3 regions of the Paenibacillus sp. 203 genome follow, and region 1 is predicted to be linked to each of the others. Evidence: predicted binding sites of a transcription regulator. Region 1 holds the regulator's gene; each other region holds the start of a gene.
The links. The regulator Rex, encoded in region 1, represses fermentation and respiration genes when NADH is low (regulators of the CRP and FNR family bind a similar motif). The targets are predictions, from matches to a motif close to TTGTGAAATATTTCACAA.
Positions count from the first base shown of each region.

Region 2: the regulator Rex is predicted to act here: its motif matches at 1,531-1,548, upstream of WA407_RS24980 (phosphoketolase family protein).
Region 3: the regulator Rex is predicted to act here: its motif matches at 1,271-1,288, upstream of pflB (formate C-acetyltransferase).

Region 1 is NZ_JAXCHD010000003.1:211,515-214,805, reverse strand. It holds gene WA407_RS07420 (amidohydrolase) at 1-1,098, opposite strand, end outside; gene WA407_RS07415 (redox-sensing transcriptional repressor Rex) at 1,085-1,738, opposite strand; gene dinG (ATP-dependent DNA helicase DinG) at 1,783-3,291, opposite strand, start outside.
Region 2 is NZ_JAXCHD010000018.1:28,448-31,738, forward strand. It holds gene WA407_RS24980 (phosphoketolase family protein) at 1-1,412, opposite strand, end outside; gene WA407_RS24985 (GntR family transcriptional regulator) at 1,707-2,429, opposite strand; gene WA407_RS24990 (glycosyltransferase family 2 protein) at 2,783-3,291, shown strand, end outside.
Region 3 is NZ_JAXCHD010000003.1:53,288-56,578, reverse strand. It holds gene pflB (formate C-acetyltransferase) at 1-1,237, opposite strand, end outside; gene adhE (bifunctional acetaldehyde-CoA/alcohol dehydrogenase) at 1,566-3,291, opposite strand, start outside.

The sequences.
Region 1 (3,291 bases):
AAAGTCAGCCTTGTTGCCTGCTGCCAACGCTCCTACTTCTTTTAAACCAATTGACTTTGCACCGTATTCTGTTGCCAGACGCAGCGCTTCACTCGCAGGAACTGCCGTAGGGTCACCAGATACACCCTTGTGAATAAGTGCTGCCAGACGCATTTCCTCGAACATATCCAGGTTATTATTGCTGGCAGGACCATCCGTTCCGAGAGAAACGGTAACCCCTGCACGCAGCAATTCAGGCACTCTTGCCACACCACTTGCCAGCTTCAAGTTGCTACCTGGGTTGTGCGAAACCGCTACACCACGTTCAGCCAGTAAAGCTATTTCTTCGTCGTTCAAATGAACGCCATGGGCAACAAGCGAGGGACGGGAGAAAAAGCCAAGCTTATCCAAGTGCGCAACTGGACGCAAACCGTAGTCTCGTACGTTTTGCTCCACTTCGGCGATCGTCTCAGACATGTGCGTATGCAGCGGCAAATCCAGATCATGCGCAGCTTGTACGAATTTTTCAATAAACGCAGGTGGACAGGTGTATGGCGCATGCGGTGACATCATTGTTGTAATACGCCCGTCTGCTTTACCATGCCAGTTACGCGCAAAAGTCACGGCCTCAGCCAGCTTGATTCGCTGTTCTTCCTCCGAACATAGTCCAATTGCTCCACGCATCAGACTTGCACGAATACCTGACTCTTCAGCTACACGAGCCACCTCATCCATATGATCGTACATGTCCAGGAAGGTCGTTGTTCCACCTTTCAGCATTTCCAGCACAGACAACGACGTACCCCAGTACACGTCCGTAGATGTAAACTTGGCTTCCATAGGCCACATTTTTTCCTGAAGCCATACTTGAAGTGCCAAGTCATCTCCATGCCCACGCAGCAGAGACATCGCCGCATGACCATGAGTATTAATCAGACCAGGTAAAAACAAAAGCCCCTTACCATCGATCGCTTCCGTCTCTTCCTCACCCGAAGGCAAAGTCTCGCCAATGTAAGTAATGCGGCTATCTTCCACAATCATAAAACCATGGATTACCCCAGCTTCTGGTCCATTTACGGCAAAAGAGCCGTTTTTAATCATCCATTTATTCACTGTCATATTGTGTTTCTTCCTTTCCGTCCTCCAAATAATAAGCGAGGCTAAGCAAATCAGTTGTAAAGTCTGTGGCATGAATCCGAATGTTGGCCGGTGCCTTGAGAGTAGTCGGTGCAAAGTTCAGGATCGCTCCAATTCCGCTCTCAATAAGCCTGTCAGCCACGTGCTGTGCTTCAAAATCAGGTACGGTAATAATCCCGATTCGAATGTTTTTTTCTCTCACAGTCGCTTCCAGTTCATCCATCGGTTGCACGACCAATGTATTGATCTTGGTCCCTACCTTATCCGGAAACGCATCAAATACCGCTACAATCTTCATATTGTCTTTTAAATAAGCGTTATAATTCGAAAGGGCTTGCCCCAGATTACCCGCTCCGACCAATACTACATTAATTTGCTGATCGATTTTCAGGATATGGCGTATTTTCTCAATTAGATAAGAAACATCATAACCGATACCCTTCCGACCAAAATCTCCAAAATAGGCGAGATCTTTACGGATTTGGGCCGGGTTCAAATCTAGCCTTTGTCCCAACTCTTGAGAAGAGACCGTAGCCACCTCCCGTTTGTGAAGTGCATTCAGATAACGTAAATATACGGGTAACCTCCGTACGACAGCCTCTGAAATTTTATCTGATTTCATACTTGCTCCCCCTAATTGTAACGAACATACTTAGTGTCCGTCCGTTATGCCTCGGTCTCCGGGGCGGATTGGAGCCATTCGGCGATGCGGGGCACCATTTGTTCCGATGGCATATGCTCCATTTTTGGTCCCGGTAACGAGTACAAAAAGTGCTTTCCGTAATAGGATTCGATCACACGCGTATCGTAAACGATAACGACCCCGTGGTCGCTCGCTGTACGAACCAACCGACCAAATCCCTGTTTGAAGCGAATGACCGCTTGTGGTACAGACAGCTTCATAAATGGATTCTTCTTCTGCTGCTGGAGCAGCTCGCTTTTTGCCTCCAGCAACGGGTGATTCGGCGGTTGAAATGGCAAGCGAACAATGGCCAGACAAGTCAGAGCCTTCCCCGGAATATCGACGCCTTCCCAGAAGCTGCTGGTTCCCAGCAATACAGAAGCTTTGGCTTCCTGAAAACGGCGGGTTAACTTGCTGCGACTCCCACTGTCCACACCTTGTCCCAGCACAGTAATTTCGCTGGATGCTAAGGCCTCTTTGAGCGGCTCATACACTTGCCGGAGCATCCGATAGGAAGTAAACAGAACAAGCATTCTCCCCCGCGTCGCCTGAGCAGTCGCTCCTAGAGAGCTAACGAGCATATCTACAAAGTGTGCATCTCCTACACTGCCCTTCACGCTTGGGAAATCCCGTGGAATGACCAGCAACACCTGATCCCTGTAATTAAAGGGTGACGGGAGCTGCGAAGTCATCAGCCGCTCTTGATCTGCGGCTTCCTGCAAGCCGAGCTGATCGATCATGTACTGAAACGACTTATCTACCGATAAGGTAGCAGACGTCAGAATAATGCTTCTTTTTTTGTCAAAAAACATTTCTTTCAACTGGCGGCTCACATCGACGGGCACCGCATAAAATTGTAATGATTTACTGCGGAATTGCCCACTCGCTTCGAGCCAGTATACGGTTGTTTCATCATCGAGTCGCATAAAAAAGCGCAAATTTTCTCGAATCCCCGCCAGATCCTTGAGCAGACCCGTGATATCTGTAATAAGGCTATCCGCCGCATAATCGTCATGTTCTTCCTTGACGTCCAGCATCAGCTTGTCGCCCTTGCGCAAAATTTCACTCATCGTTACATATAGCTGATTTTCCAAAGCCCCCGCCTGATCCCACTTTGCAGGCTTGGCTGAAGGTTTGAGACGGGAAGAAAACTGTCCTGTTTCACCCGGTGTCGCATCGCTTCGTTCTGGCAACATGCCAAACAGCTTGTCGCTTAGCAGGTCCCAAGTTTCCTTAACCTCTAACACGAGCGGATACATCTGATCGATGGTTGAGGCCCAATCCGTCGACTTCTCGTGCCCCGATTTCGCCAACTGTTGACGAAGTGAAGGCAGTTGTCCATTCTTGCTGTCTTTGAACAGTCGCGTCAGTGTATGCACGAGTGTGAAATATTTCATATGCATACCTAGGTGCTTACCAGCTACTTCCTCCAGGTGATGGGCTTCATCAATCACCAGATGTTCATAGCTCGGCAACAACTGGTGACTAGCTTT
Region 2 (3,291 bases), on a different contig from region 1:
TGGTGTTCGGATAATTGAGAATCAATTACGCGGCCATAGGATGATAAGAATTCATCATTAGGTTCAATAATTTGGTCCATCCATTGGCGTTTGGTTACTTCAAAAACAGGAGCCAAGCGGTTAGACATCGTTTCATCCGGTCCGAAGATTCTGAAATTACGATTTTCTTCATTTAAGACAACCACATCTTTAACGTATTTCCCTAAAACCGACATATCTTGCGCAATCACTTTACCAGGTACGGAATTATCCAGCGTATAGTTACGGAAATCCGGTAATTTCAAGTCTTTAATGAGGTTACCCGCATTCGCAACAGGGTTCATTCCCATGCGTTTATCGCCTGTAGGCAAAATTTCAGCAAGCTCAGAGTTTAAACGACCGTTTTCGTCGAACAATTCCTCTGGTCTATAGCTATTCAGCCATTCTAACAAAGCAGGTGCGTGCTGCATATTTTTTTGATCAACCGGAATTGGAACCTGATGGGCACGGAATGAATTTTCATTCGGCACGTTGTCCCATTCCTTCGGACCCGTCCAGCCTTTAGGTGAACGGAATACAATCATCGGCCAAGCCGGACGAGTAAGGTCATTATTTTCACGCGCATTCTTTTGAATAGCTTCAATCTTCTCGACAGCCGTATCCAATACTTTCGCCATTTCTGGATGCATGTGATCCGGATTTTCACCTTCAACAAAGAACGGCTCCCAACCCAAACCTTTAAAGTATGAGGTCAATTCTTCTTTCGATTGACGAGACATAATCGTTGGGTTACTAATCTTAAAACCATTCAAGTGCAAGATTGGTAGTACTGCACCATCTGTGATGGGGTTGATAAATCGGTTAGAAAACCACGAAGCGGCTAATGGGCCTGTTTCAGCTTCACCATCACCAATAACAACAGCCGAGATCAGATCAGGATTATCCAGAATGGCACCTACACCATGAGAAAGGGAGTAGCCTAATTCTCCACCTTCATGGATAGATCCAGGTGTTTCAGGAGCAGCATGTGAAGCAATACCGCCAGGGAAAGAGAATTGTTTGAACAATTTCTTCATCCCTGAGATATCTTGTGTAATTTGCGGATAGATTTCAGTGTAGCTTCCATCCAGATAAGAATTTGAAACCATAACCTGGCCGCCGTGACCAGGACCTTCAATGTAAAGCATGCTCAAATCATATTTATTAATAACACGATTTAGATGTGCATAAATAAAGTTTTGGCCCGGAATTGTGCCCCAGTGTCCAATAGGCTTAACCTTCACATCTGAATCTTTTAAAGGCTCTCTCAACAAAGGATTATCTTTTAAATACAGCTGACCTACCGAAATGTAGTTCGTTGCACGCCAATATGCATCAAGTTTTTCTAAGTATGTTTTAGATGAATAATCTGCTAACACGGGTGATAACGACATGGTGTCCACTCCCTAAGTAGTTTTGTTTGTAATTTATTTCCGGAAATTTCATCTACATGTACATCATAACGCTACGCTGATTAAATTCAACCTTTTTCACAAGTGATACGGTCCAATTTTGTGAAATTTTGAACATACTATGAAATATAAATTAAAAAGACAGTAAAAAAGCTCTTACATTAAAATATATAGAATTATAAACCAATAAAATTTGCAATAAACGAGGCAATCGCAGACTCCAATTCTTTTTTCAAAACCATAAAAAAAAGACCGGAGAATTCTCCAGTCTTATCATTAGTGAACCGATACAAAGGTGTTAAATTTCAAATATTTGTAATGAAATCGCATATGAGAAAACTCAAATGGCGTACCGTTATCTAAAAAGAACACACCTTCCATAATACCTACAGGCTCATTTTCATTTAAATGTAGCAGCTTTTGATCATTCTCTTGAGACGGTTCTGCAAAAATGGATAAAAAAGATTTGGTGACAGCCAAGTTCCGCGAGTCTTCCAAATAATTAAAAATGGACCCCTCGATAATTGTCTGATTTAAATTCTGGACAATTTTAATGGGGATATAGCCCGTTTCAATCATAAAAGGATCATCATCAAACAGACGTAAGCGAACAATTTTGTAAACAAAATCATGAGTCTCCAAGAACAAATCGCGCTGTAACTCTTCTGTTGGCGGAATGACCTCAAAACTCAATACTTTGATTTTCGGCTTTTTACCATGCATTTGAAAATTATCAGTGACTCCTAGATTAGAGCCTTCGTAGTTAAAGATAGATTCATTTCTTATGTATAATGGATTAATAAATGTCCCGGAACCTTGTTTTTTGAAAATGATTCCGACATTCTCCATTTTAGTCAGAGCACGTTTAATTGAACTACGACTAACCTGGTAAGTCTCACTAAGACTACGTTCATCTGGCAATCTCATATCTGCAAACTTTCCAGCAAAAATTTTCATCTTGAGATCGTCAATAATTTGCTTATAGACAAATTGTGTCATATAGTACTCCTCTTTCAGGTCTTCTATAACTCTATATAGTTTACCATAACTTGCCCATTTCATCTCATGTTTGTTTCTGTATGCTGAGTGGACTTTCAGCGGATAGGAAGCGCCCTCGCTTTTACTTTACATCTCTATGCATAATACCATGATTACACATACATAACACCACTGAACGTACCTGCAAAACAGCAGAAGATACAGAACCCCCACCTTAATATCGGTAATAAGACCAAGCCTGTTTCGAACCTGGAGGGATGTTTGACTAGACCAGGCTAAAATCCTTGAATACATTGTTATTATTTATCTTGTTCAAGCGTTTTCTAATAAGAATGGTGGGGGGGGAGATCATATTGGCTATCCGCTACAGCGTCATCATTCCAACCTATAATCGAGCCCAGCAATTGTTGCTCACACTCGCTTCATTTGAGACACAAACCTATCCAAAGCAACTATTCGAAGTCATTGTAGCTGATGACGGTTCTACAGACGGAACGAAAGAAATGGTCGGAGGCTTCAAAGCATCCTATCCTCTTATCTATGTGTCACATCAGGAACAACGCGGTCGATCTGCCGTTCGAAATTTGGGACTGCGCCGTGCAAAAGGGCTGTACATCATCTTCTGCGACGCTGACTTTGTAGTGTTACCGGAATTCATTAGGATCGTGAGCCGTTATCACCGTAAATATCCCAAGTCCGTGCTTTCAGGCATTCCTCACTCGTGGGACGATGCTTTTACCCACTATTACCCTGACTTTTCCCCTGAAGAAAAAGAACAATGTCGCAACATACTTACGCAATCCAACTTATGGAATGCTAACTATGAAGCAGCGAACAAAATTACTCCGATCATAACCCCAGA
Region 3 (3,291 bases), 160 kb from region 1:
AATCGTCTCCATAAATTGGACGCATCAGATCGTCATTTTCGTACTGAATGGAGCTAGTTTCAATAGAAACTTTCGCACAATACTTTTTGAAGCCTTCAGGCAATTTTTCCGACCACAGTACAGTCAGGTTCGGCTCCGGTGCAGGTCCCAGATTGTAGAGGGTGTGCAGGAAACGGAAGCTGTTTTTAGTTACCCGAGTTTCTCCAGTTACGGACATACCACCAATGGACTCAGTAACCCAAGTTGGATCTCCACTGAATAGTTCATTATAGTCAGGTGTGCGCAAGAACTTAACAATACGCAATTTCATAACAAAATGATCGACTAGTTCTTGAGCTTGTTCTTCTGTCATTGTGCCCTCTTCCATATCACGTTGAGAGTAAATATCAAGGAAGGAAGATACACGTCCTAAGGACATTGCTGCACCATTTTGTTCTTTGATTGCTGCAAGATATCCAAAATATACCCATTGGAAAGCTTCTTTCGCATTGTTAGCAGGTTTGGAAATATCAAAACCGTGCTCAGCAGCCATTTGTTTCAGTTCATTCAAAGCACGAATTTGTTCGGAAATTTCCTCACGAAGACGAATTACGTCTTCTTCCATGGAATCAACTTCAAGGCTTTTCAATTGCAGCTTTTTATCTTGGATCAAGAAGGCTACACCATACAAAGCTACACGACGATAGTCACCGATAATACGACCACGACCGTATGCATCTGGCAGACCAGTAATGATACCAGCTTTACGGGCTGCTCTCATTTCATCTGTATAAGCGTCAAATACACCTTGGTTGTGAGTTTTACGAATATGAGTGAAGATATCAATGATACTTTCTGGTACTTCAAAACCATAGGCTTTACAAGCGTCGATCATCATCCGAATTCCACCAAACGGCTGCAAAGAGCGTTTGAATGGAGCATCTGTTTGTACACCGACAATTTGCTCTTTATCCCGGTCTAGATAACCCGGTTTATGTGAAATAATAGTGGATGGCGTATTCACGTCTACATCAAGCACGCCGCCGTTTGCCAACTCTTTTTTAGTAAGATCGGATACAATATCCCACAATGCAGTTGTGTTGGCGGTAGGACCAACCAAAAATTCTTCATTGCCAACATAAGGTAAGATATTAGTTTCAATAAAATCGTTGACGTTGACTTCTTTAGTCCATTTGCCTTTTTTAAAACCTCTCCAGCCAGATTGTTGCTCTTGTAATTCTCTCTCAATCACCGACATGTAAATCCCTCCAAATTGTTTGGTCTTCCGGACTTGTGATTTTTTTCACGATAAAGCTATTTCTTGAGCCCGGCCTTTTCACCGATGCCTTACGCTCAGTGTCGGGACCTTTCTTACACCCTTATTGTAGAATAATGATAGAGTGTAGTATGTGACAAAAATCACAATATGAGTGATTTTTGTCACTTTATTTTCCCTAGCTTCACGCCTATATCCTTAGCCTTGCCGTTCACCTCCCTTCCCAAACCAACAGGCCCTCTATATAGAGAGCCTGCATCGGTATTGAACGAGAAAATGCTTTTTCACAAGCCTCTTCGTACCTATTATATTATTGGTCAAAACGTCCGTAGAAGGCATTGCGATAGACATCAGCCAACTCAGTAACCAGCGGCAACTTCGGATTCGCAGTTGTACATTGATCTTCAAATGCGCGGTCAGCCAGATAGTCTACACGTGATTCGAAATCCTTTGCATCGAAACCGATTTGTTGGAACGATTCCTCGATACCAAGTGTTTTATTCATTTTACGGATCGCTTCGATCAAGCTGTTAACCCCTTCTTCGGTGGTGCGTGCAGGCAGTCCCAGTATGCGCGCGATTTCTGCATAACGCTCATCCGCAACAAAGTGCGAATATTTAGGGAACGAAGCAAATTTTGTCGGTTTTTTCGCATTATAGCGAATGACGTGCGGCAATAAAATGGCATTCGTGCGACCATGCGCTGTATGGTATTGTCCACCCCATTTATGTGCAAGACTGTGGTTAATGCCCAAGAATGCATTAGCAAATGCCATACCAGCAAGTGTAGAAGCATTATGCATTTTTTCACGAGCCAGCTTATCACCAGTCAGAGCCGATTGTTCTAGGTATTGGAATACCAATTGAATGGCTTTAATTGCCAGACCATCTGTGTAGTCATTAGCCATTACGGACACGTAAGCCTCGATAGCATGTGTCAGAACATCCATACCTGTGTCCGCTACAGCTGTTTTAGGTAGCGAATATACAAACACTGGGTCAATAATTGCCACATCAGGAGTCAACTCATAGTCAGCCAGTGGGTACTTCGTGTCGCCCAGGTTTTTGTCCGTAATTACTGCGAACGATGTAACTTCGGAACCTGTACCCGAGGTTGTAGGGATAGCTACAAATTGTGCTTTTTGGCCCAGACGTGGGTACTTGTAAATTCGTTTACGGATATCCATGAATTTTTGTTTTAAATTATTGAAATCAGTATCTGGATATTCATAGAACATCCACATGCCTTTAGCAGCATCCATTGGGGAACCGCCGCCCAGTGCGATGATGCAATCCGGTTGGAAACGTCTCATCATTTCAGTACCACGTTCTACCGTAACTGTCGATGGATCTGGCTCTACTTCAGAGAACACTTCGATAGCTACTGGTGTTTGGCGTTGATGCAGATAATGAATAACACGATCTACATATCCCAGTTGTACCATCATAGGGTCTGTGATAATGGCTACACGTGTGATATCAGGCATTTTAGCAAGATACTGTGTCGAGTTTTTCTCAAAATAGATTTTGGAAGGTACTTTGAACCATTGCATATTCACCGTCCGTTTCGCCACCCTTTTCACATTAATCAAATTGACTGCCGATACGTTCGACGAAGTCGAGTTACGACCATACGAACCGCAACCGAGTGTCAACGAAGGAAGGTTGGTGTTGTAAATGTCGCCAATCGCACCATGTGTGGAAGGTGCATTTACAATGATACGTCCTGTTTGCAGACGGTTTGCGAAGCGAGCGATAACGTCCTCATCGTTCGAATGAATAGCGGACGAGTGGCCCATGCCCCCGAATTCCACGACTTCAGCAGCACGTTGAATACCTTGTTCCGCATTTTTTACTTTATAGCAAGCCAATACAGGACTCAATTTTTCCGCAGACAATGGGAATTTTGTTCCTACCCCTTCAATCTCAGCGACCAAAATTTTAGTTCCTGCTGGTACTGTGATACCACTCATTTCAGCAATTTTCACAGCAGACTGCCCCACGATTGCTGGGTTCACTGCACATTTCTCGACATTC